DNA from 4 places in the Rhizobium tropici CIAT 899 genome. Region 2 is predicted to be linked to each of the others. Evidence: riboswitches for the same ligand, from Rfam matches in the RefSeq annotation. Region 2 holds a riboswitch; each other region holds the start of a gene.

Region 1 (5,482 bases), on a different replicon from region 2:
TGCGCTCAAGGTCGCCGTACCCGTGCTGTCGCGCATCGCCAATTTCGACGACCTCGATCCGCTGCGGGCCGAACCGGATGTCGATTTGGTGTTTATCCGCGTTGGAGAGCGCTTGCCTGCCGATGCAGCGCTCGTGGTGCTGCCGGGTTCGAAGTCTACGATCGGCGATCTCCTTGATCTGCGCGAGCAGGGATGGGACCGCGATATAGCCGCTCATGTGCGTCGTGGCGGCCGCGTCATCGGCATTTGCGGTGGCTACCAGATGCTCGGCCATATGGTCCATGATCCACTTGGCATCGAGGGATCGGTGACCGAGACGCCCGGATTAGGCCTGTTGGATATCGAGACGGAGATGGCGCCGGAAAAGACCGTGCGCAACAGCACTGCCGTCTCCAAAGAGTATGATGTGCCGTTATCGGGCTATGAAATCCACCTCGGCGTGACGCGGGGCCGGGACTGCGAGCGGCCATCGGCCATGATCGACGGGCGGCCTGATGGAGCCGTATCGCCGGATGGTCGCATCATGGGCACATATCTGCATGGCCTTTTCAGCAGCGACAGCTATCGGGCAAAGCTGCTGGCAAGCTTCGGCGTCTCCGGCGAGCGCATGAACTATCGCGCCAGCGTCGACGAGGCTCTGGACGAAGTGGCGGCAGAGCTGGAAAGCGTACTCGATCCCGCCTGGCTCGACAGCCTCGTCGCCTAAAGCTCGCCGGAGACTTCCCGGCGGCGGCGGTCGAGTTCTTCGCTGTAGCGACGCAGCGTATAGCTCTCCGTCAGCAGGCCGATGACCTTGCGTTCGATCAGGTCGTTGACCACGACGAGCGCTTCGCTCTTCGTCTGCTCGAACATGGCGGCTGCCTGCTTGGCATTCATTTGCGGCTGCAGGAACTCGTTGCGCAGCCGGATGAAGTCGGAAAGGCCGTGTTCCTCGTCGTCCTTTTCGATCGGGCTCGCATAAACGTCGGGCACGAGCACCATTCCGGAATATTTCTCGTTCTTGTCGATCAGAATGACGCGCTGCGCGGAGCCGATGGGGAAATTCTTGCGGAATTCCTCGATGCTCATGTCGATGCTGGCCGTATGCACATCCGGGCGCATCATGCGCGCAACCGTCAGGTTGCGGATCCAGCCGACATCGTGAGCGCTGCGGATGCTCTCGCCGCGCAGGTGGAAGCGCCATGTGGCGAAGGAGTAGCCGAAGGTCGTGCGCACCACCAGCGAGGAGGTGATGACCGCCGCCAGAACCAGGGCAGTGATCGGGAAATCCCCGGTGATTTCGAGCGCCAGGAAGGTCATCGTCAGCGGCCCGCCGATAATCGCGACGGCAAGCGAGCTCATGCCGACGACGGCGTAGACGGCCGGCGTCAGCGTGGCGTGATCGAAATAGGGTGCGCAATAAGCGAAGATCTTGCCGAGCAGCGCGCCCATGAACAGGGAGGCAAAGAAGAGGCCGCCTCTGAAGCCGGAGCCGATCGAAACTGCTGACGCCAGGGATTTCAGGATGAAGACGCCGATAAGTGCGCTCAGCGTCACTTCGGTCGATAGGTTAAGATGCAGGGCGCCATGGCCGGCAGACAGGACCTGTGGCGAGATCAGCGCCAATGTTCCGACTACCAAGCCGCCAAGCGCAGGGCGGAAAGGCGGCGCGATCGAGCTTTTGCGCGCCAGTTCCTCGACCCATGCGACGCCCTGCATGATCAGGATGCCGATACCGGCACAGAAGGCACCGAGCAGGATGGCAGGAAGATAATCGGCTGGAACGATCGCCCCGAAATGATCGATATCGATGGCGAAATCGTCGCCGGCGAGCAGTCTTGCGATCATGGTCGATATCAGCGCCGAGACCACGACGGGTGTCAGGGTGACGATCGAATAGCTGCCGATGATCAGCTCGAAGGCGTAGAAGGCGCCGGTGAGCGGCGCGTTGAATGCTGCGGCGATGGCGCCGGCCGCGCCGCAGCCGACGAGCATGCGCAGGTCCGCGCGACGCATTTGCATCTTGTAGCCGAACTTGGAGGCAATGCCCGCAGCGAGCTGCGTGTAGCCTGCTTCAAGCCCGACAGAGGCGCCGAATCCATTCGAGATCAGGTTCTGCACCGCGACGATGACGCTGTCGGTTAGCGACATGCGGCCGCCATGCAGCGCATTGGCTTCGATCGGGTCGACCATCGGCTTTTTGCGCGTGCGGGACAATATATACAGCAGTATGCCGAGAATGATGCCGCCTGCGATCGGTGCGATGAACAATACGGATTTGTCCTGAATTGCCATCGCTGCCGAACTCAAGCGTTCGTAGTCGGTTATGCCGTAGATGACGCTGTGAAACTTGCGCGAGATATAGCTCATCGCCGTTACGGCGCAGCCGGATACTATTCCCACCAGCGCTCCGGCGAAGACAAGTCCCAATTCGCCACGGCGCAGCAATGCCCTGAAGCGACCGAGATCGAACAGAGCCGAGAAGACGCCGAGGCGTCGCGGTTGGAATTTCTGCAACATGGGAAACGGACGATACGTTTTTACTCGAATGCGAGAGCCTACCCTCTATAACCTCCTAACATCAAAGAAATACGGCAAAAAAGCCGTTGGCTTTATGGGAATTTTCAGCCGATTTCGTAATCAGGATGACGCAGGTCGCATCCATGCCCTTGATTGACTTGACGTAAGTGAAAGCCTAATCATTGCCGGCATAACGAATGGTTCCTGAGCGGCGATCTGCCGCATGGGATGAAAAGGGAATGTGGAGGGACGGACCCAATCCGGGCGTTCTCATCACAGCCGACCCCGCGACTGTAGAGCGGTCAGGGTCTTTCGTTCGGTTTGAAACCTATTCCATCGATGGTTCGCATGGGGCGAACGGGGCGGGACAGGCTCAAGTCGAAAAAGCCACTGGCGTGGCATCATGATCAACCGGGGCTGGACGCCTCTTATTCTACGAATCGTCCGCCTTTTCATGATGCATTGCCGGGAAGGCGAGAAAGGTCCGCTGGCGCACGATCGGGGGCGACCGGTTTCGGTCCGCCCCCGTCGCGGCGCCTTATCCGCGAGCCAGGAGACCTGCCATGCGTGCCGGGCACAGAGCCTGTTCTGGGACGTCGGTTCCGCTGCCAGCACGGAGGTTGTCATGGCGCAAGACGAGTTTTCGGCGTATAGGCGCCTGTTTTCCGGTTTCAGCGACGTGCTGCCGACCCCTGTTTTTGTGTGGGAGCGGGCATAGCGTATGTCGTCTTCGATTTCCCGAGCAGTCTTCGTCCTTGGCGGCGCGCGTTCCGGCAAATCCAGGTTTGCCGAATCCCTGGTTTCGGACACGGGTCTTGAACGTCACTATGTGGCGACAGGGCAGGCATGGGACGACGAGATGCGCGAGCGCATCGCGAAGCATCGTGCCGACCGCGGCGATCTATGGCAAACGCATGAGGAGCCGATCGATCTTGTCGGGCAGCTTGCCGCCGTCGACGCCGAGGGGCGGGCGGTGCTTGTCGACTGCCTGACGCTATGGGTCACCAATCTGATGATGGCCGAGCGTGACATGGCGGCGGAATTTGCCGCTCTCACTGCATTTCTGCCGACTGCACGATCGAGGCTCGTTCTCGTCTCCAACGAGGTGGGCCTTGGAATCGTGCCGGAAAATCGCATGGCGCGCGAATTTCGCGATCATGCCGGCCGTCTGCACCAGATGGTCGCGGCGGCGAGTGCCGAAGTTTATTTTATCGCAGCGGGCCTGCCGCTGAAAATGAAGGGTTGATGCATATGAACCAGGAAAAGATTCCCGCCACCGTCATCACCGGCTTCCTGGGAGCCGGCAAGACGACGATGATCCGCAACCTCCTGCAGAACGCAGGCGGCAAGAAGATCGCGCTGATCATCAACGAATTCGGCGATCTCGGCGTCGATGGCGACGTGTTGAAGGGCTGCGGCGCGGAGAACTGTACTGAGGATGATATCATCGAGCTGACCAACGGCTGCATCTGCTGCACCGTCGCCGACGATTTCATCCCCACCATGACGAAGCTTCTGGAGCGCGACGCGCGCCCGGATCACATCGTCATCGAAACGTCAGGCCTTGCGCTGCCGCAGCCGCTGGTCGCCGCCTTCAACTGGCCTGACATTCGGACCCATGTCACCGTCGATGGCGTCATCACCGTCGTCGATAGCGCTGCTGTTGCCGCTGGCCGCTTTGCCGATGATCATGACGCTGTCGAAGCCGCCCGCGTCGAGGACGACTCGCTGGATCATGAAAGCCCGATCGAAGAGCTTTTCGAGGATCAGCTGACCTGCGCCGATCTGATCGTGCTCAACAAGACCGATCTGATCGACACCGACGGTCTCGGCCGCGTCCGCGCCGAGGTTGCCTCGCGCACGGCCCGCAAGCCGACGATTATCGAAGCGAAGAACGGCGATGTTCCGGCCGCCATCCTGCTCGGCCTCGGCATCGGCACGGAAGACGATATCGTCAACCGCAAATCCCATCATGAGCTCGAGCATGAGGATGGCACACCGCATGATCACGACGAGTTCGACAGCTTCGTCGTCGAGCTTGGCCCGATTGCCGACCCGGCGGCCTTCGTCGATGCGCTGAAGGGTGTGATTGCCGAGCATGACGTGCTGCGCCTCAAGGGCTTCGTGGACGTGCCCGGTAAGCCGATGCGCCTGCAAGTTCAGGCCGTCGGCAGCCGCATCGACACCTATTTCGACCGCGCCTGGACACCGGGTGAAGCGCGCGCGACCCGGCTGGTGGTGATCGGCCTGCACGAGATGGATGAGACGATCGTGCGTAGGGCGATCGAAGCGCTGGTTTGATTGATGTCGGGTCTTTGGCGTGAGATACCCCCCTCTGTCGCTTTCGCGACATCTCCCCCACAAGGGGGGAGATTGGAAGCTCGTGGCTGCTGCATCGTAAAACAAGCGATGTCGGGAGTAGCTGCGGCTTGGGGAGGTAAGTCCAGCGAAGCGTGGCACCGAATGATCTCCCCCCTTGTGGGGGAGATGTCACAAAGTGACAGAGGGGGGTATGCTGCCGCATACTCTGACGCCTGATGCATCTCCTCCTAGCACAAAAGGGAACGATCAGCGACGGCGAGGAGGCGATCGACCTTGGGCAGACGCCCGGCGATATCCTCTTTCTGTCGGCTGCCGATACCGAGCTTGCGGCGATTGCCGCAGCGCATGGCGAGGGCGACTGTTTCCTTCGGCTCGCGAGCCTGATGAGCCTCAAGCATCCGATGTCCGTCGATACCTATATCGACAGGACCGCGCGATATGCGAAGCTCATCATCGTGCGAGCCTTGGGAGGAGCAAGCTATTTCCATTATGCGCTGGAGGCGCTGTATGCCTGTGCGGCGCGCCAGGGTGCCTTGATCGCGGTGCTGCCGGGGGATTCGAAGCCCGATCCGGGGCTGACGCCCTTTTCCAACGTCGCGCTCGATGATCTCAACGCGCTCTGGTCCTATCTGATCGAGGGCGGCGAGGCGAATTCGCGGGC
Region 2 (5,482 bases):
TGGCCTCGTTGTCATAAAGCTCCAGCAGAAGATCGAAGGCAAAGTCCTTGATCTCCTGGCGTTGCCCGTCCGAAAGCCGCTCAAGCCCGCGCTGAAATTTGTAGCCGATGTAATAGCCATGCACGGCTTCGTCGCGGATGATGAGGCGGATCATATCGGCTGTGTTGGTGAGCTTGGCGCGGCTCGACCAGAACATCGGCAGATAGAAGCCGGAATAGAACAGGAAGCTCTCAAGGAAGACGCTCGCGACTTTCTTCTTCAAGGGATCGCCGGAGGCATATTGCTCGATGATCAGCGTAGACTTCTTCTGTAGGAATTCGTTCTCCTCCGACCAGCGATAGGCATCATCGACATCCGGCGTCAGGCAGAGCGTCGAAAAGATCGACGAATAGGAGCGCGCATGCACCGCTTCCATGAAGGAGATATTCGACAGCACCGCTTCTTCGTGCGGGGTTACGGCATCAGCCATCAGCTTTACGGCGCCGACGCCGTTCTGGATCGTGTCGAGCAGCGTGAGGCCGGTGAAGACGCGGATGGTGAGCTGCTGTTCCTCCGGCTTCAGCGTGGCCCAGGACTGGATGTCATTCGACAGCGGCACCTTTTCCGGCAGCCAGAAATTACCGGTCAGGCGGTTCCAGACTTCGAGATCCTTATCGTCTTCAATGCGGTTCCAGTTAATGGCGCGAACGCGGCTTGCCGGCTTGAATTGCATGTTCATTGTCATCGTCCCTCAAAGGTTCAGAGCGTGCAGGAAACGCAGCCCTGAACCTGCGTGCCTTCGAGCGCCATCTGGCGAAGCCGGATGTAGTAGATGGTCTTGATGCCCTTCTTCCAGGCATAGATCTGCGCCTTGTTGATATCGCGCGTGGTCGCGGTGTCGCGGAAGAACAGCGTGAGCGACAGGCCCTGGTCGACATGCTGGGTCGCGGCCGCATAGGTATCGATGATCTTTTCCGGACCGATTTCGTAGGCGTCCTGGTAGTAATCGAGATTGTCGTTCGTCATGAAGGCAGCCGGGTAGTAGACGCGGCCGATCTTGCCTTCCTTGCGGATCTCGATCTTGGAGACGATCGGGTGGATCGAAGAGGTCGAGTGGTTGATATAGGAGATCGAGCCCGTCGGCGGCACGGCCTGCAGGTTCTGATTATAGAGACCGCCTTCCATTACGGCCTGCTTCAATTCGAGCCAATCCTCCTGCGTCGGGATGGCGATGCCGGCTCTTTCAAAGATTTCCGCGACACGCTCGGTCGCCGGCTTCCATTCCCGCTCGGTATATTTGTCGAAATACTCGCCGGAGGCATATTTCGAATTCTCGAAACCCTTGAAGCTCTGGCTTCGCTCGACCGCAAGCAGGTTCGAAGCGCGAATGGCGTGGTAGGTCACCGTGTAGAAGTAGATATTGGTAAAATCGACGCCTTCTTCCGAACCGTAGAAGATGCGCTCGCGGGCGAGATAGCCGTGCAGGTTCATCTGGCCGAGGCCGATCGCATGGCTTTCGTCATTGCCCTTCTCGATCGAAGGCACGGAAGAGATGTGGCTCATGTCGGAGACAGCCGTCAGCGCGCGGATCGACATTTCGATCGTCTTGCCGAAATCGGGGCTGTCCATGGCGGCAGCAATGTTGAGCGAGCCGAGATTGCAGGAGATGTCCTTGCCCATATGCTTGTAGGAGAGGTCGTCGCCATATTCGCTGGCTTCGCTCACCTGCAGGATTTCCGAGCAGAGATTGCTCATGGTGATACGGCCGGCGATGGGGTTTGCACGATTCACCGTGTCCTCGAACATGATGTAGGGATAGCCGCTCTCGAACTGGATTTCGGCGATGACCTGGAAGAAGTCGCGCGCCTTGATCTTCTTCTTGCGGATGCGGCTGTCTGCCACCATCTCGCGGTACTTTTCCGTCACCGAGATCTCGGTAAACGGCACGCCATAGACGCGTTCCACGTCATAGGGCGAGAACAGGTACATATCGTCGTTGTTCTTCGCGAGCTCGAAGGTGATGTCGGGAATGACGACACCGAGCGACAGCGTCTTGATGCGGATCTTCTCGTCGGCATTTTCGCGCTTGGTATCGAGGAAGCGCATGATGTCCGGGTGGTGGGCGTTCAGATAGACGGCGCCCGCCCCCTGCCGCGCGCCAAGCTGGTTGGCGTAGGAGAAGGAGTCCTCAAGCAGCTTCATGACAGGAATGATGCCGGACGACTGGTTCTCGATGTGCTTGATCGGCGCACCGGCCTCACGGATGTTGGTGAGCGATAGCGCCACGCCTCCGCCGCGTTTCGAAAGCTGCAGAGCCGAGTTAATGGCGCGGCCGATCGATTCCATATTGTCTTCGACACGCAGCAGGAAGCAGGAGACCAGCTCTCCGCGCTGCTTCTTGCCGGCATTGAGGAAGGTCGGCGTTGCCGGCTGGAACCGGCCGGAGATGATCTCGTCCACCAGATCGCGCGCGATCTGCTCGCTGCCCTGCGCCAGCGTCAGCGCTACCATGCAGATGCGGTCTTCATAACGCTCGAGATAGCGCTTTCCATCGAAGGTCTTCAGCGTGTAGCTGGTGTAGTATTTGAAGGCGCCGAGGAAGGTCGGAAAACGGAATTTCTTCGCATAGGCCTGATCGAAGAGATCGCGCACGAAATTGAAGGAATATTGATCCAGCACCTCCTGCTCGTAGTAGCCTTCCGTCACCAGATAATCGAGCTTTTCCCTCAGGTTATGGAAGAAGACCGTGTTCTGGTTGACGTGCTGGAGAAAGTACTGCTTGGCCGCCATGCGATCCCTGTCGAGCTGGATTTTTCCGTGCTCGTCATAGAGGTTCAGCATGGCGTTCAGTGCGTGATAATCCAAGGCCGGTTCCGCGGCCTTGGCTGGCCGGTCATTCGCGGGATGAGAAAAAGTGCTCAGCGGTTTTTCGCCCGCATCCCGCGATAAAGAAGAGCTTAGCGTGTCCAAAATCGTTCCAATCCGTATCTGACATTGGCGACATCCTCATCCGTGCCCAGAAGTTCGAACCGATAGAGATACGGTACCTGGCATTTGGCAGAGACAATGTCGCCGGCGATCCCATAGGTCGCGCCGAAGTTGCTGTTGCCCGCGGCGATGACCCCGCGGATGTTCGAACGGTTGCCCGCATCGTTGAGGAAGCGGATCACCTGCTTGGGCACGGCCCCCTTGCCGCCGTCGCCGCAATAGGTCGGGACGATCAGGACGTAGGGCGAGGTCGCACGAAACTCGTCCCCCACGGAAAGCGGGATACGAGCAGCCGGCAATGCGAGCTTGACAACGAAGCGATGGGTATTTTCCGACCGGCTGGAGAAATAGACGATCTCGCCCACCGCCCGGATCCTCAAGCGAGGGTGCTGATCATGTCGGGACGGAAGCCGGCCCAATGCAGCTCGCCGGCGACAACAACCGGAACCTGGCGATAGCCGAGACCTTGCACCAGTTCATAAGCGGCAGCGTCGGTCGATACGTCGACGATGGTGTAGTCGATGCCTTGGCGATCAAGGGCGCGGGTCGTGGCTGTGCACTGGACGCAGGCGGGCTTGCTGTAGACGGTAATGCTCATGAGATATCCTCGTATGGATGGGCATGGAAAATCGCTCGGGCATCGGATGATGCCCGCTCGGCGGGTGAAAAGCGGAGGCAAACCTAGCTCGTGGCCGGACGCATTTAAGCGACCGTCACTCGCGCGGGCGACTATGGATACTCAGGAACATGCACTTCACCCCGAAGTTATCAGCGGGACCTTCGAGGAAGCGATGGCGACCATCATGCCGCTTGGATCATCGCTCGCCAGTCGGACACCCCGCCCGTGGACGTCAATGCTCAAGGCAGGTCTCCTGGCTCGCGGGTCATAACATTCGTCTTGCCTTCCCAAAGCACGAGGCCTCAGTGACGTCATCAAACGAATGCTCACCGCTCACAGTTGCGGGGGCAGCTCCGGCTTGGCAAGCATCATGCTCGCCGACCGGATTCCCATCTTAGCCTCCAATCCTTGCGAATCAGAAGAACCTCGAACACAAGATATAGTATCCTCGGTTAAAATTGCGTCAACTGCTTCGACAGCCTCAATCGGATTTCCACGTTGCTGGATGTCGACCATCGCACCCAACGCAGAGACTTGGGACTGGCCAAAAACAGGCTGGAGCCTTTCAATTGACGTTGCTTTCGCGGATGCGGTCGGCGAGATCGAGAAAATTCTGGCGCATGCGCCGCAATGTGAAATCGAGACCGAACAACCGGCCCGTTTCGCTAAATCCCATCGACTGGGCGGCCTCGGAAGTCTGAAGAGTGCTGAACGCGGCCTCGAAAGCCGCGTCGCCTGCCGAAAGCACATCCGGATCGATTTCGCCACCGGCACGCAACGCCCGGCCGCATGCCTCCGCAAAACGGGCCTGTGCCTCCAGCATTCCGATCGTGTCCCATGGAGTGGTGTAGCTTGATTTCATAGCCATCGGTGATTTCCGGTAGGGTCGGGTTGCTTAGAGCCAACCTGAGGGACACCACCGATGACCGACGACATGATGAACCTGCGCTCACTCGTTGAGAAGAGCGCTGATGCCGATTTGCTGCGGGAGATGATCGGCTTTGCTGCCGAGAAGCTGATGGCGCTGGAGGTCGGCACGAAGACCGGCGCGGCCTATGGCGAGAAGAATGGCTTCCGGCTGGCCCAGCGTAACGGCTATCGCGACCGGGATTGGGAGACACGGGCGGGCACCGTCGAGCTGCGCATTCCCAAGCTTCGCACCGGCAGCTACTTCCCGAGCTTCCTGGAGCCGCGCCGCATGGCCGAGAAGGCTCTGACGGCGGTCATCCAGGAGGCTTATATCCAGGGTGTTTCGACCCGCTCTGTTGATGACCTCGTCAAGGCCATGGGCATGTCGGGCATCTCCAAAAGTCAGGTGTCCCGGCTCTGCGAGGAGATCGATGAGAAGGTGAAGGCCTTCCTCGACAGGCCCATCGAAGGAGAATGGCCCTACCTGTGGATCGATGCGACCTACCTCAAGGTTCGGCGCGGTGGTCGTATTGTCTCCGTCGCCGTAATCATCGCCGTCGGCGTCAACACCGATGGCCGACGCGAAGTGCTCGGCATGGAGATCGGCACGTCCGAGGCCGAGGCGATCTGGACCGAGTTTCTTCGAAAGCTGATCAGGCGGGGGCTGCGCGGCGTCAAGCTCGTCGTCTCCGATGCCCATGAGGGCATCAAGGCCGCAGTATCGAAAGTGCTTTCCGCCACCTGGCAGCGCTGCAGGGTGCACTTTATGCGCAATGCCTTGGCCCATGCTGGAAAGAGCGGACGCCGGGTTGTCTCCGCGTTCATTGCAACGGCCTTCGCTCAGGACACGCCGGAGGCCGCAAGCACTCAGTGGCGCAACGTCGCCGACCAGATCAGGCCAAAGGTACCGAAGCTCGCCAGTCTCATGGACAGTGCCGAGCAAGACGTGCTCGCCTACATGACCTTTCCCAAGCAGCATTGGGCCAA
Region 3 (5,482 bases), 350 kb from region 2:
ACCAATCGGCCTGCTTCGTTCGGCAAGATGCAGCTGTGAACACCAATCCTCAGATGTCGCGACGTCATGGTCGCGCAAGCGGCAGCATTGACGGCGGGCATCGCGACGAAAGCCGCAATGCCGGTTCAGCCAACGATGTCGGGGAGGGGTGGTGCTCTCGGGCCTGTATTCGGCGGATAAAGTTGGCGGTGGAACACCTCCGATCTTGCGACGACGGTCTCTCCGCGCGGGGAGGCGAGGCGCTCACAAATGTCGGTCGGAGGCGCGGGCAGCATCGCGGCGGACGCAATCCGGCATGCTTCGCATCCGGGTGCGTAGGCTTTCCCATGCACCTTGCCATCGGCATCCTTATAGGTGATGCAGAGGATGGGCAGCGATCCGTCCGGCAGCCTGTATTGGGCGAGCTCGATCGGGGATATATCGTCGGCAGTTGCGACGATCGGTTGATGGGCGAAGCCGACGAGCAACAGCGCGACGGCGCAAAGAATGCGCGCGCTCCACTGAAATCTTCGCGAAATCGTCTTCCGCATGCTTGTCCCCACCACCGCATTCGCGGATAAGGTTTCAGTCATAGGGCAGGCCTATCGCAAGCGCAATGCGTCAATTCGTGCCGCGCTGCCGTTCGATGAGGGGCATATAAACTATTTTTAGAGATCGCATGGTATCTCGTAGGGACTTCGACCATGCCGCCGCCGCTCATCCGTTGCGACGCGTTGCGAAGACTGGGAATAGCCATGGAAATCGAAACACATTTGATCTCGCTAATACGTGTCCTCGGCCAGGTGGCGATTATTGTTTATGCCTATTCCTGGGTCATCCGTATCGTCGAGCGCGGCGCTTTGAAATCCGTGGCCGTCGGGTTGTTGTTCGGGCTGGTCGGCATCCTATCCATGGGCGATCCCATCCAATGGATGCCAGGTGTGATCCAGGATGGCCGGTCGATCCTCCTTGTTCTTACGCCGATCTATGGCGGCCTTTTGGGAACCATTGTCGCCGCGGTTATGATGGCCCTGTTTCGGTACATGGTGGGCGGCATGGGCGCCGTGGTCGGCGTGGCCGGCATCATAATCGTTGCGACCGCGGGCTATGCGCTCAGTCTGCTGCCGCGGCAATGGACCGGTACGGGCTGGAGGCGGTCGGCTCTGTTCGGTCTGGCGACCTGTTCATCCATTGTGGTTGTCTTCCTTTTTCCGTGGGCGGTTGCGCGCGCCCTTCTTATCTCGGCGACACTTCCGGTGACGATCGTCAATATCCTCGGTGTCATGTTGTTGTCGGATCTCTTGCAGCGGGAGCAATATCGCATTGGCATCCAGCGCGCGCTGGAGAATGAAGCGAGCCTCGATCCGCTGACAAGGCTTCCCAACCGCCGGGTGCTGCAGCGCGAAGGCGATCGATGCAGCAAGGAGGCGGGTATGCGGCGTATCCCCTTCTCGATTATCATGCTCGATATCGATCACTTCAAGAAGATCAACGATAGCTGGGGCCATTCCTTCGGTGACACCGTTCTGGCGCGGTTGGCCGATGTCATCAGGCAAACCGTCCGTAAGACCGATATTGCCGCCCGTTATGGCGGCGAGGAGATCGTCGTGCTGCTGCCCAACACCGATACGCGAGCCGCCGCCGCCGTGGCGGAGAAAATTCGCAAGGATATCGAGGACACGACCTTGATGTTCGAGCAGGAGGCCGTCCACGTCACGGTCAGCATCGGCATCGCCTGCTCTCTGGAACCGACGACGGATTTCAAACATGTGCTTGAGGCCGCCGACAAGGCGCTCTATCGGGCGAAGGCAGGCGGGAGAAATCGCGTGGAACTGGCAGAGGCCGTATAGGCTCGACGCCTTTCAATAGCCACGACCTGCTCTTTCTCATTTCTCGTCCTTGACGGAAAGGGGCAGTCCGGAATAACTGGGCGTGACGGTTCCCCAAGGAAGACTCCGCGGGGATTAATAGGGAACACGGTGAGGATGACCCAAGCGGGACCTAGACCGTGGCTGCCCCCGCAACTGTAAGCGGATTGCCGATCATCCGGGAATGACCAGCCTGCTGGTTCCTTCCTGAGGCTTTGAGCCGCGCCACTGCAAGCATGCTTGCGGGAAGGCCGATGATCGTCACAGATCCGCAAGCCAGGAGACCTGCCGTCGATCACGATCCAATCAGCCGGGCGGGGATGCCCGGAAAGGACAGAGAATGATTGACCTGCGCCTTCGACATTATCCGACACCTATCGGCCTTGATTGGGATCTCCGCAGCCGGCGGCCGTCTTTCTCAGCGCGATCGCGCTGACGCCGCCCCGTTTCCTTAATCCTATCGAGATCTTTCATGCGCCATTTTTTGACGACCATTGCATTTGCATTTGGGCTGATTAGTTTTGCTGGCTCCGGCTTTGCCGCTACCCAATATCCTCTCACCATCGATAATTGCGGTCAGAAGGTCACTTTTGAAAAGGCTCCGGCCAAGATCGTTTCGATCGGACAGGGCATGACCGAAATTCTCTTTTCGCTCGGCCTTGCCGACAAGATTGCCGGAACGGCGGTCTGGGTCGGCCCGGTTCTGCCGCAATATGCCGAGGCGAACAGCAAGATCCCGCGGCTTGCCGATAACGATCCAAGCTTCGAATCCGTCGTTGGCAAAGCCCCGGATCTCGTCGCCGCCGAATTCGAGTGGCATGTCGGCGCGCAGGGTTCCGTCGGCAAGCGCCAGCAATTTTCGGAGCTCGGGATCAATACCTATGTTGCTCCGGCCGATTGTGTCGCCAAGGTCAATACCGATGGCGGCGATGGTGTGCGCAAGGAGCTTTTCACGATGGATCTGGTCTACCAGGAAATCGCCGAGCTCTCGCAGATCTTCGACGTTAGGGATCGCGGCGATGCCCTGATCGCGGATCTGAAAAAGCGCGAGGCGGATGCAGTCGCTTCGATTGCCGCTGCCAAGGCCAAGGATCTTCCGATCGTGTTCTGGTTCTCCAGCAAGGAAGTCAATGGCGATGCCTATATCGCCGGCAAGAACAGCGCGCCGGCCTATGTCCTGAAGACGCTCGGCGCCAGAAACGTGGTGACGACGGAAGAAGAATGGCCGATGGTCGGTTGGGAAACCATTTCGCAGGCCAACCCGGCCGTGATCGTCATAGCCACCATGGACCGCCGCCGTTATGCGGCCGACGATCCGAAGGTCAAGGTCGATTTCCTCGAAAAAGATCCAGTCACCAGCCAGCTCGACGCCGTTAAGAACAAGCATTTCGTCATGATGGATGCGCAATCGATGAACCCGACCATCCGCACCATCGACGGCATTGAAGTATTGGCCAAGGGCATCAAGTCTTTCGGCCTGGCGCAGTAAGATATGGGTCTCGTCGCAAAACGCAGGACATGGTGGGCGCTCTTGGCGCTCGCCATGGCTGCCGTCATTCTTCTGGCCTTCATGATCAGCCTCGCCGTATCGATCGGCGAGATTTCGATCCCGCTGTCGACCACAGTAAAGGCCGTCTCGAACCGGTTGTTCGGAACGAGCTTCGAACTCAGCCGGATCCATCAGGGGATCGTCTGGGATTATCGCCTGAGCCGCGCGCTCGTTGCTGCAAGCACCGGTGCGTCGCTTGCCTTGAGCGGGGTGGTGTTGCAGGCGTTGCTGCGCAATCCGCTCGCCGAACCCTTTGTGCTGGGCATTTCCGCCGGCGCCTCCACCGGGGCGGTCTGCATCATGATCCTCGGTCTTGGCTACGGCATTCTGGGCCTTTCCGGCGGCGCCTTCCTCGGCGCGGTTGCAGCCTTTCTTTTCGTCGGCCTGCTTGCCGCCGGGGTCGGCGGCACGAGCGAGCGCATCATTCTATGCGGCGTCGCCGGTTCGCAGCTTTTCAACGCGCTTACCTCCTATATCGTCACCACGTCGGCCAATGCGGAGCAGGCGAGGGGCGTCATGTTCTGGCTGCTCGGCTCCATGAGCGGTGTGCGCTGGCCGGACGTTTATCTTTCCGGGCCGGTCGCCATCATCGGCTTCGCCGTCTGCATGGCGCATGTCCGCGTGCTCGATGCCTTTATCTTCGGCACGGATGCTGCCGCATCGCTTGGCATTGCGGTCAAGCGCGCCCAAGTCGTTCTGCTTGGCGTGACGGCTTTCATGACGGCAGCGGTCGTCAGCATCGTCGGCTCCATCGGTTTCGTCGGGCTCGTCATTCCGCATGCGGCCCGCTTCGTCGTCGGGCCGAGCCATGACCGGCTTTTGCCGGCAGCGGCTCTGGCCGGCGCCATCTTCATGGTCGCGGCCGATATCATCTCGCGGGTCATCGTTCCCCAGCAGATTTTGCCGATCGGCGTCGTCACGGCCTTGTTCGGGGCTCCGGCCTTCGCCCTCATTCTCTATCGAGCCCGGAGGACGGCATGAGCATTGCTGTGGACACGGTAACCTTTGCAGCCGGCAATAGTCTGATCGTCAACGGCGTCAGCCTGACGGTGGAAAAAGGCAAGGTACTCGGGCTCCTTGGGCCGAACGGCTCGGGTAAATCCAGCCTGCTCAGGCTGATCTGCCGGTTGCGGAAGGTCAAAAGCGGGGTCATCCGGCTCGGTGGCAGCGATATTGCCTCGATCTCGCGGAGCGATATCGCCCGCCGCATCGCGCTGGTCGAGCAGCAGGCGACGACCGATACGCAGGTCACAGTGATGGACGTCGTGCGTCTCGGCCGTACGCCCCATCGCGGTCCCTTGTCGGCCTGGAGCGCTCACGACGATGCGGCGGTTTCCGATGCGCTTGCCCGTGTCGGTATGCAAGGCCGCGCCGGTCAGCCGTGGCAAACTTTGTCGGGTGGCGAACGACAGCGCGTCCATATTGCGAGGGCGCTTGCCCAGACTCCGAGCGAACTGCTGCTGGACGAGCCGACGAACCATCTCGATATCCAACATCAGCTCGATATTCTCGGCCTGGTCTCCAAGCTCGATGTCACCTCCATCGTGGCGCTGCATGATCTCAATCTGGCGGCCATGTTCTGCGACAGCCTTGCTGTTTTGCAAAATGGCGAGGTCGTTGCGGCCGGGCCGCCGGAAGAGGTGCTGACGCAGGAGCTGATCGAGCGGGTTTTCGGCGTGCGCGCGCATGTGCAGAAATCCTCGGTCCACGGCCGCTGCAACATCCAATATATGGCGGGTTGAGTGGCATCTGTCGCGATCGCGGAATAAAATGGATCGCCCAGTCTGAGCAATTTCGACCGGGGCGCATCATATTACTGGATCGTGCAAGTTCGCCTCAGCCTTCGAAGCCGAACCGCTCGACGTCGAAATCGTCGCCATCATAGCTGATGGCTCCGGCTTGGGCCTCCGCCATGTCGTCGTGCATCGGAATGGGCGCGCTGACGAGGCCTGGCAGCGTCATGTCGACGGCCATGCCTGGCGGACGCAAAGCCCAGGCGACGATCGCCCCTGTCGACATGTCTCCTACACCGGCTGAGACATCTTGCGCAGCCGCCGAGGGAAGGGCAGCGATCGGCTGCATCTTT
Region 4 (5,482 bases), on a different replicon from region 2:
GACGGCTGGCATTGGCAATTCTGAAAGCGCCGCTTAGAGCAATTCCAGGAAAAGTGCGCAGCTGTTTTCCGTCCGGAATTGCGTGAAAAGAGCTGGAGCGGTTCAGAGATTCCGTGAAAAACTGAACCGCTTTAGAAATACGGCGAGTAGCACTGACGGCGCGGGCCGGAGTTCGGCTGGAACGTATTGTCGTAAGCGCGGTAGGAACGATAGCGTCCCTCGCACCATTCGACATGACGCGGATTGATGCCCGCGCTCGGGGCCGGAGCCGGCTCGTAATAGCGCGGCTGGCTGGCGATTGCGCCGCCAATCAATGCGCCGGCGCCGAAGGCAGCCAGCGGGAACCAATAGCCGTCATGATAGCGATAGCCATGACGATAGCCGCCGCGATAACCGCGGTAGCCGCCATACCAGCCGCGGCGATAGTAACCACCGTGACGCCACTGTACCTGTTCGACATTATCAGGCGCGGCCTGGGTGGGCGCGGACTGTTTTACGACCGGTGCGGCGGGCATCTGCATGGCGAAAGACGGTGTGAAGCTCGTCAGGGCGACGGCAGCAGTCAAGGCGGCAGTCGCGATTTTTGCACGGAAACCAAGCATTTTCATCTCCATTCCCTGGTTCGGCTTGCTGCTCAAGCCTGTAGGCGTTTCATGTCGGGAATGCTTCCCGAGCAAGGTTTCGCTGCCTTTCGTCGTATATCCGAATAGACGACAAGAAACGCGGCAGCGCGTTATTTAGTTCCTCAAATCCCTACCGATTTAAGGAGTTACGAGGGGCTCCACGATGAATTTATAGTGATTGCTTTCTTAACCCGAGATTAACCAGCAATCCTTACTATTATTTCATGAAAGGATACCGAAAGAGTAACCTCCTCATTTACAGCTTGCTGACGATCCTGGCCCTGATGGGGCCGGTCTCCAAGGCTTCGGCCGGTGAAAGCCAGCCCTGGGGCGACCCGAAAAACGCCCTGATTGTCGATGCTTACGAGCTGAACACCATCGACTGGACTGCATTCCTTCAGGACAAGCGGATTGCCGGCTTCATCTCAAAGGCGTCCGACGGACTTCCTGAAAGCTTCAGTTGCACCGGCGACCATGGCGGCGATACGGTGGCCCATTGCAGGACGATGTGGCGCAAATACGCCGTCAGCCGCGAGCTGTTTCAAACACGCCGCATGCTGGCGAAGACGAATGGCCTGTTATGGGGCGCCTATCATCTGGGACGGCCCGGCAATCCGACCGACCAGGCCAATCATTTTCTCGATTATGCCGATCCGCAACCCGATGAGCTGATGGTGCTCGATATTGACGGCATGGATGCGACGCAATTCATGTCGCTCGACGATGCGCAGATCTATGTCGCCCACATCAAGGTCAGAACCGGGCGTTATCCCATTCTCTACGTCAATCACAACACGGCGCGTTATATCGCCGATCACCGGGGCATCTATCCGCTGCTGTCGCGGCTGCCCTTGTGGTATGCGCGCTACAAGCCTGATGTCAAAGGCACTTTCCCACTCGGCAACTGGGACAATTATGCCATCTGGCAGTTTGCTTCGTCGGACAATTGTTCGGAGAAAAGCTGCCCCTATCGGGTCCCGGGCACGCTTACCGATATCGATGTCAACGTCGTGCCGATGACGAAGGTTCAGCTCGCTGGGATCTGGCCGCAGGGCGATCTCCTGCCGGCGAAACCGCTGCCCGCGCCGGACCTGACGATCGCGCTCGCACAGATGTGCAGCGGGCCGCGGCAGATGCTCGTTTCCCTCATGCTCGAGGTCGACCCCGTCGTCACGGCCTCGACCCCGCAAACCAAGCCGGTCGAGATCAATGAGCTGAATTACCAGGATTTCTAGAGCGTGATGCCAAAAAGTGTGGGCGGTTTTCGGACGACATCACGCTCTACTTCTTTGATGCTGGAGCGGATTCAGATTTTAGGTCGAATAGACCTAAAATCATCCGGCTCTAGGCCTCGATCTGCACATCCGTCTTCGGGCGCGAGCAGCAGGCGAGGATGTAACCCTCGTCGATCTCGTCATCGAGGATGCCGCCATTGTGGCTCATCTCGACTTCGCCCGAAAGCTTCAAGACCCGGCATGTGCCGCAGAGGCCGGATTCGCAGGCCGCACCGATGCGCACGCCGGCGCCCCGCGCCGCCTGAAGCACGGTCTGGCCCGCAGCACAGGCCACATCCTTGCCCGCCATCGTGAAGCGGATCGTGGTCGCCGCCTCGCCGGAAGCATCGTCGGAGACTTCCGCAAGCGGTGTCGCCGCATTGGCCGGCTGGAAGCTTTCCTGATGGTAGCGCGACATGTCGAAGCCATGCGCTTCGAGCATCGAGCGCACGGCATCCATGAAGACTTCCGGGCCGCAGCAGAAGATGGTGCGATCCATGAAATCGGGCGCCAGCAGGCCGATCTTCGCCTTGTCGATGCGGCCCTTCAGCCCCGACCAGAGATCGGTGCGGCCGCAGCCTTCGACGATGAAGCCGAGATCGAGGTTCGGCATGAAGCGGGCGAGATATTCGAGCTCGGAGCGGAAGATGATGTCCGTCGGGCTGCGCGAGCAATTGACGAAAGTAATGTCAGACAGTGGTGCTATGTCCGACATATACCGCGTCATCGACATCATCGGCGTGATGCCGGAGCCGGCCGAGACGAAGAGATATTTCTCGCCCGGATGACGGATGTGGCTGAAATCGCCAAGCGGGCCGAAAGCCTTGATGCGCATGCCCGGCTTCAGGTTCTCGAACATCCAGCGCGTGCCGATGCTGTCTTTCTGCGCCTTCACCGTCACGGCGACCGAGAAGGGCCGCGACGGCGTGGACGACAGAGTATAGGTGCGCATGACCGGCTCCGGAGCCGTCGGCAGCTCCAGCGTCACGAACTGCCCCGGCAGATAGCGGAACCAGTTGTCCTTGTCGGACCCGAAGGTGAAGGTCATCACATCGGGCGCTTCGGGCGTAACCGAGAGACATTCAAGCAGATGCTGCCTGTCGTTCCAGGGCTGCATCTGGTCGAGGTGACGATGCGGAAGGGAGACGGTCATGTTCATACTCAGGCTACCGCCGACAGCTTGGCCTGGTCGCCTTGCAGCCGGTTGATCATGAAAGTCGTGTACCATTCGACGAACTGCATGACGCCGCCTTCATGGATTTCCGAATAGGGACCGGGCTCATAGGCCGGCGAGCGGATGCCGAAGGCATTTTCCTCGACGATGCGGCGATCCTGATCGTTGGTTTCGGTCCAGACGTGGGTCAGCTCTTCCAGATTGTAGTCGACACCTTCGACCGCATCCTTGTGAACGAGCCACTTCGTGGTGACGGCGGTTTCCTCGGCGCTGATCGGCAGGACGCGGAAGGAGATCGCGTGGTCACCGAGCATGTGGTTCCATGTCGTCGGATAGTGGAAGAGCAGCATGGTGCCGATGCCGTTGATCGTCACGTCGGGCGAGAGCGGCCGCCTGACGGCATTCTGCCCGGACATGGTGTAGCTCTCGGCACCTTCGATCAGCGGCATGCGGGCGGTGCGGAACTGTCCGTCAGGAGAGATCTTGAATTCGCTCGGCAGGCCGGCGGCTTCGCAGCGTGCCCAGTGCTCGGTGATGACGGGATCGCTCATCGCGCCCTGCACGCCGGTCACCGTCGGAGCTTCCGGGAAGGTGCGGCAGAGTTCGGGGTGATTGGCCGCGCAATGGTAGCATTCGCGGTTGTTTTCCCAGACCAGCTTCCAGTTGCCCTTTTCGATAATGGTGCTCTGGAAGGCGACCTTGGCTTCGCTGATACGGTGCGGGGCCATGTAGGGCTCGATCGTGGCGCGAACGGGTGCGAAATCGGGAGCGTTCTGCGCGAGGCAGATGAAGATGTAGCCAGCGACACTTTCGCAGTGAACCGGCTTCAGCGAATGCTGGCTCTTGTCGAAATCCTCGGCCATCTGACGGGCAAAAAGCAGCGAGCCGTCAAGTTCGTAGGTCCATTGGTGATAGGGGCAGACGAGCTTTGCCGACGATCCGCGCTCGGTCGTGCAGACGCGCGAGCCGCGGTGGCGGCAGCTATTGTGGAAGGCGCGGATGACCTGATCGCGGCCACGGACGATGACGACGGGATAATCGCCGATCTGGACGGTGAAGTAATTGCCCGCACGCGGCACTTCGCAATCATGGCCTATGAACAGCCAGTCGCGATAGTAGATCGTCTCCATGTCGAGCTTGAAGTAATCCGGATCGGTGTAGAAGGGTTGCTCCAGGCTCAAACCCGTCCGGTGGTTCTTCAATTGCCGCAGAACTTTGCTGCCGATATCCATTTGCCTATCCTTGCGCAATACCGGAAGACGAGCAGAGGACATGCAAGGCCGTTGGGGACGGCCGAAAGCAATGCCCCGACCGCCCGCCGCGGTCAGTAAACCATATGTGCCCAAGGCTGGTTTCCGGGCTCTGGAGCGGCCCTGTTGCCAGGACCCCATGGCACCTTCCCAGGCCGATCGGCCCAGTGGCTTTATCCGCCATGCCTCACTCCACCACCGTTGCGGGGGCAGCGCCGGATTTTGACCGGCTTCCCAATTCTCCGTCTCCCTAGCAGACGGCACCTTGAGATTGATATCATCATAGCTCTCGGCCGCGTCTGCCGCTGCGCTGCAATGCGACATCGGCTTCGAATTTGACGACAGGTGAAACAGGACGATAGGACGGTTGCATGGCGTGAGAATATTGACAGGTAATTCAATTGCTTGGGCGTCTGCATCGGAGATGGTCAAAGCATCGCATATCCATTCCACCAATGACGCTTTATCCTGATTGCGACAGGTCAGCGAACGGCCGGCAATCAGGCAAATAATGGGCGGCAGAAAGCGCCAACGGAGCCGCTATCGGGGCGCCTTCAATCCGGCACGATCAAGCTCGGCTCAAGCTCCGTGATCCATCATGTCACCCAAAGAGTTTTATAGCGAGATCCGGCATGGCCAAACTCAGATATTTCGACGCTGGGAAGCCCGCCGAGCCCGAACCGGCGCAGCCGGTATCGACGACGGGGTACACCGAATTCCTGCGCACCGGCCGCATCAACCGCAACAGGCCGCATTGGCTGGCGGAAGAGCGGGAATATCTCACCCACGAACAGGTGGCCGAACACACGGCGCTGAAGCTCAGGGACGCCGGCGAGAAGACCCACGATCGGCTCAACAATTTCCATAGGTCCATCCGCTTCCCGAAGCTCATCTTTCATCACACGCTGAAGGACACGCCACATCTCGGCTATTGCCACGTTACCGCGGCGCGGACGCAGTTCGCGCATTATGAAGACGTGAACTGGGCTTTCTACATCGCCAATTTCTTTGCCCGCATCGGCCAGGAAGAGAACTTCTTCGAGGACATCAGCCTCAAATATTCGCGGATGTATTTCGCCGTGGCCATCCGTCCGGACAGGCAAGCGGAAGACAAGAAGCTGACGATCAATCGCGATGTCAGAGGCAACGGCGTGCTGTTCC

Evidence for each region. Region 2 has a riboswitch for cobalamin ahead of nrdH (glutaredoxin-like protein NrdH). Riboswitches for the same ligand answer to the same signal wherever they lie in the genome.
Region 1: it holds a riboswitch for cobalamin, as region 2 does, so the genes downstream of both, cobU (bifunctional adenosylcobinamide kinase/adenosylcobinamide-phosphate guanylyltransferase) here and nrdH (glutaredoxin-like protein NrdH) in region 2, are expected to answer to the same signal.
Region 3: it holds a riboswitch for cobalamin, as region 2 does, so the genes downstream of both, RTCIAT899_RS24430 (ABC transporter substrate-binding protein) here and nrdH (glutaredoxin-like protein NrdH) in region 2, are expected to answer to the same signal.
Region 4: it holds a riboswitch for cobalamin, as region 2 does, so the genes downstream of both, RTCIAT899_RS04320 (aromatic ring-hydroxylating oxygenase subunit alpha) here and nrdH (glutaredoxin-like protein NrdH) in region 2, are expected to answer to the same signal.

What each region holds. Positions count from the first base shown of each region.
Region 1 is NC_020059.1:2,148,045-2,153,526, reverse strand. It holds gene RTCIAT899_RS10525 (cobyric acid synthase) at 1-706, shown strand, start outside; gene RTCIAT899_RS10520 (chloride channel protein) at 703-2,499, opposite strand; cobalamin riboswitch at 2,681-3,079, shown strand; gene cobU (bifunctional adenosylcobinamide kinase/adenosylcobinamide-phosphate guanylyltransferase) at 3,221-3,745, shown strand; gene cobW (cobalamin biosynthesis protein CobW) at 3,751-4,800, shown strand; gene cobN (cobaltochelatase subunit CobN) at 5,037-5,482, shown strand, end outside.
Region 2 is NC_020062.1:848,275-853,756, reverse strand. It holds gene nrdF (class 1b ribonucleoside-diphosphate reductase subunit beta) at 1-718, opposite strand, end outside; gene nrdE (class 1b ribonucleoside-diphosphate reductase subunit alpha) at 739-2,820, opposite strand; gene nrdI (class Ib ribonucleoside-diphosphate reductase assembly flavoprotein NrdI) at 2,937-3,332, opposite strand; gene nrdH (glutaredoxin-like protein NrdH) at 3,344-3,565, opposite strand; cobalamin riboswitch at 3,813-4,030, opposite strand; gene RTCIAT899_RS33580 (hypothetical protein) at 4,152-4,454, opposite strand; gene RTCIAT899_RS26050 (IS256 family transposase) at 4,509-5,482, shown strand, end outside.
Region 3 is NC_020062.1:501,167-506,648, forward strand. It holds gene RTCIAT899_RS24420 (hypothetical protein) at 126-530, opposite strand; gene RTCIAT899_RS24425 (GGDEF domain-containing protein) at 735-1,829, shown strand; cobalamin riboswitch at 1,899-2,154, shown strand; gene RTCIAT899_RS24430 (ABC transporter substrate-binding protein) at 2,320-3,336, shown strand; gene RTCIAT899_RS24435 (FecCD family ABC transporter permease) at 3,340-4,377, shown strand; gene RTCIAT899_RS24440 (ABC transporter ATP-binding protein) at 4,374-5,138, shown strand; gene RTCIAT899_RS24445 (peptidoglycan L,D-endopeptidase MepK) at 5,233-5,482, opposite strand, start outside.
Region 4 is NC_020059.1:898,486-903,967, reverse strand. It holds gene RTCIAT899_RS04335 (BA14K family protein) at 132-602, opposite strand; gene RTCIAT899_RS04330 (glycoside hydrolase family 25 protein) at 848-1,858, shown strand; gene RTCIAT899_RS04325 (FAD-binding oxidoreductase) at 1,968-3,056, opposite strand; gene RTCIAT899_RS04320 (aromatic ring-hydroxylating oxygenase subunit alpha) at 3,059-4,303, opposite strand; cobalamin riboswitch at 4,401-4,604, opposite strand; gene RTCIAT899_RS04315 (DUF6656 family protein) at 4,954-5,482, shown strand, end outside.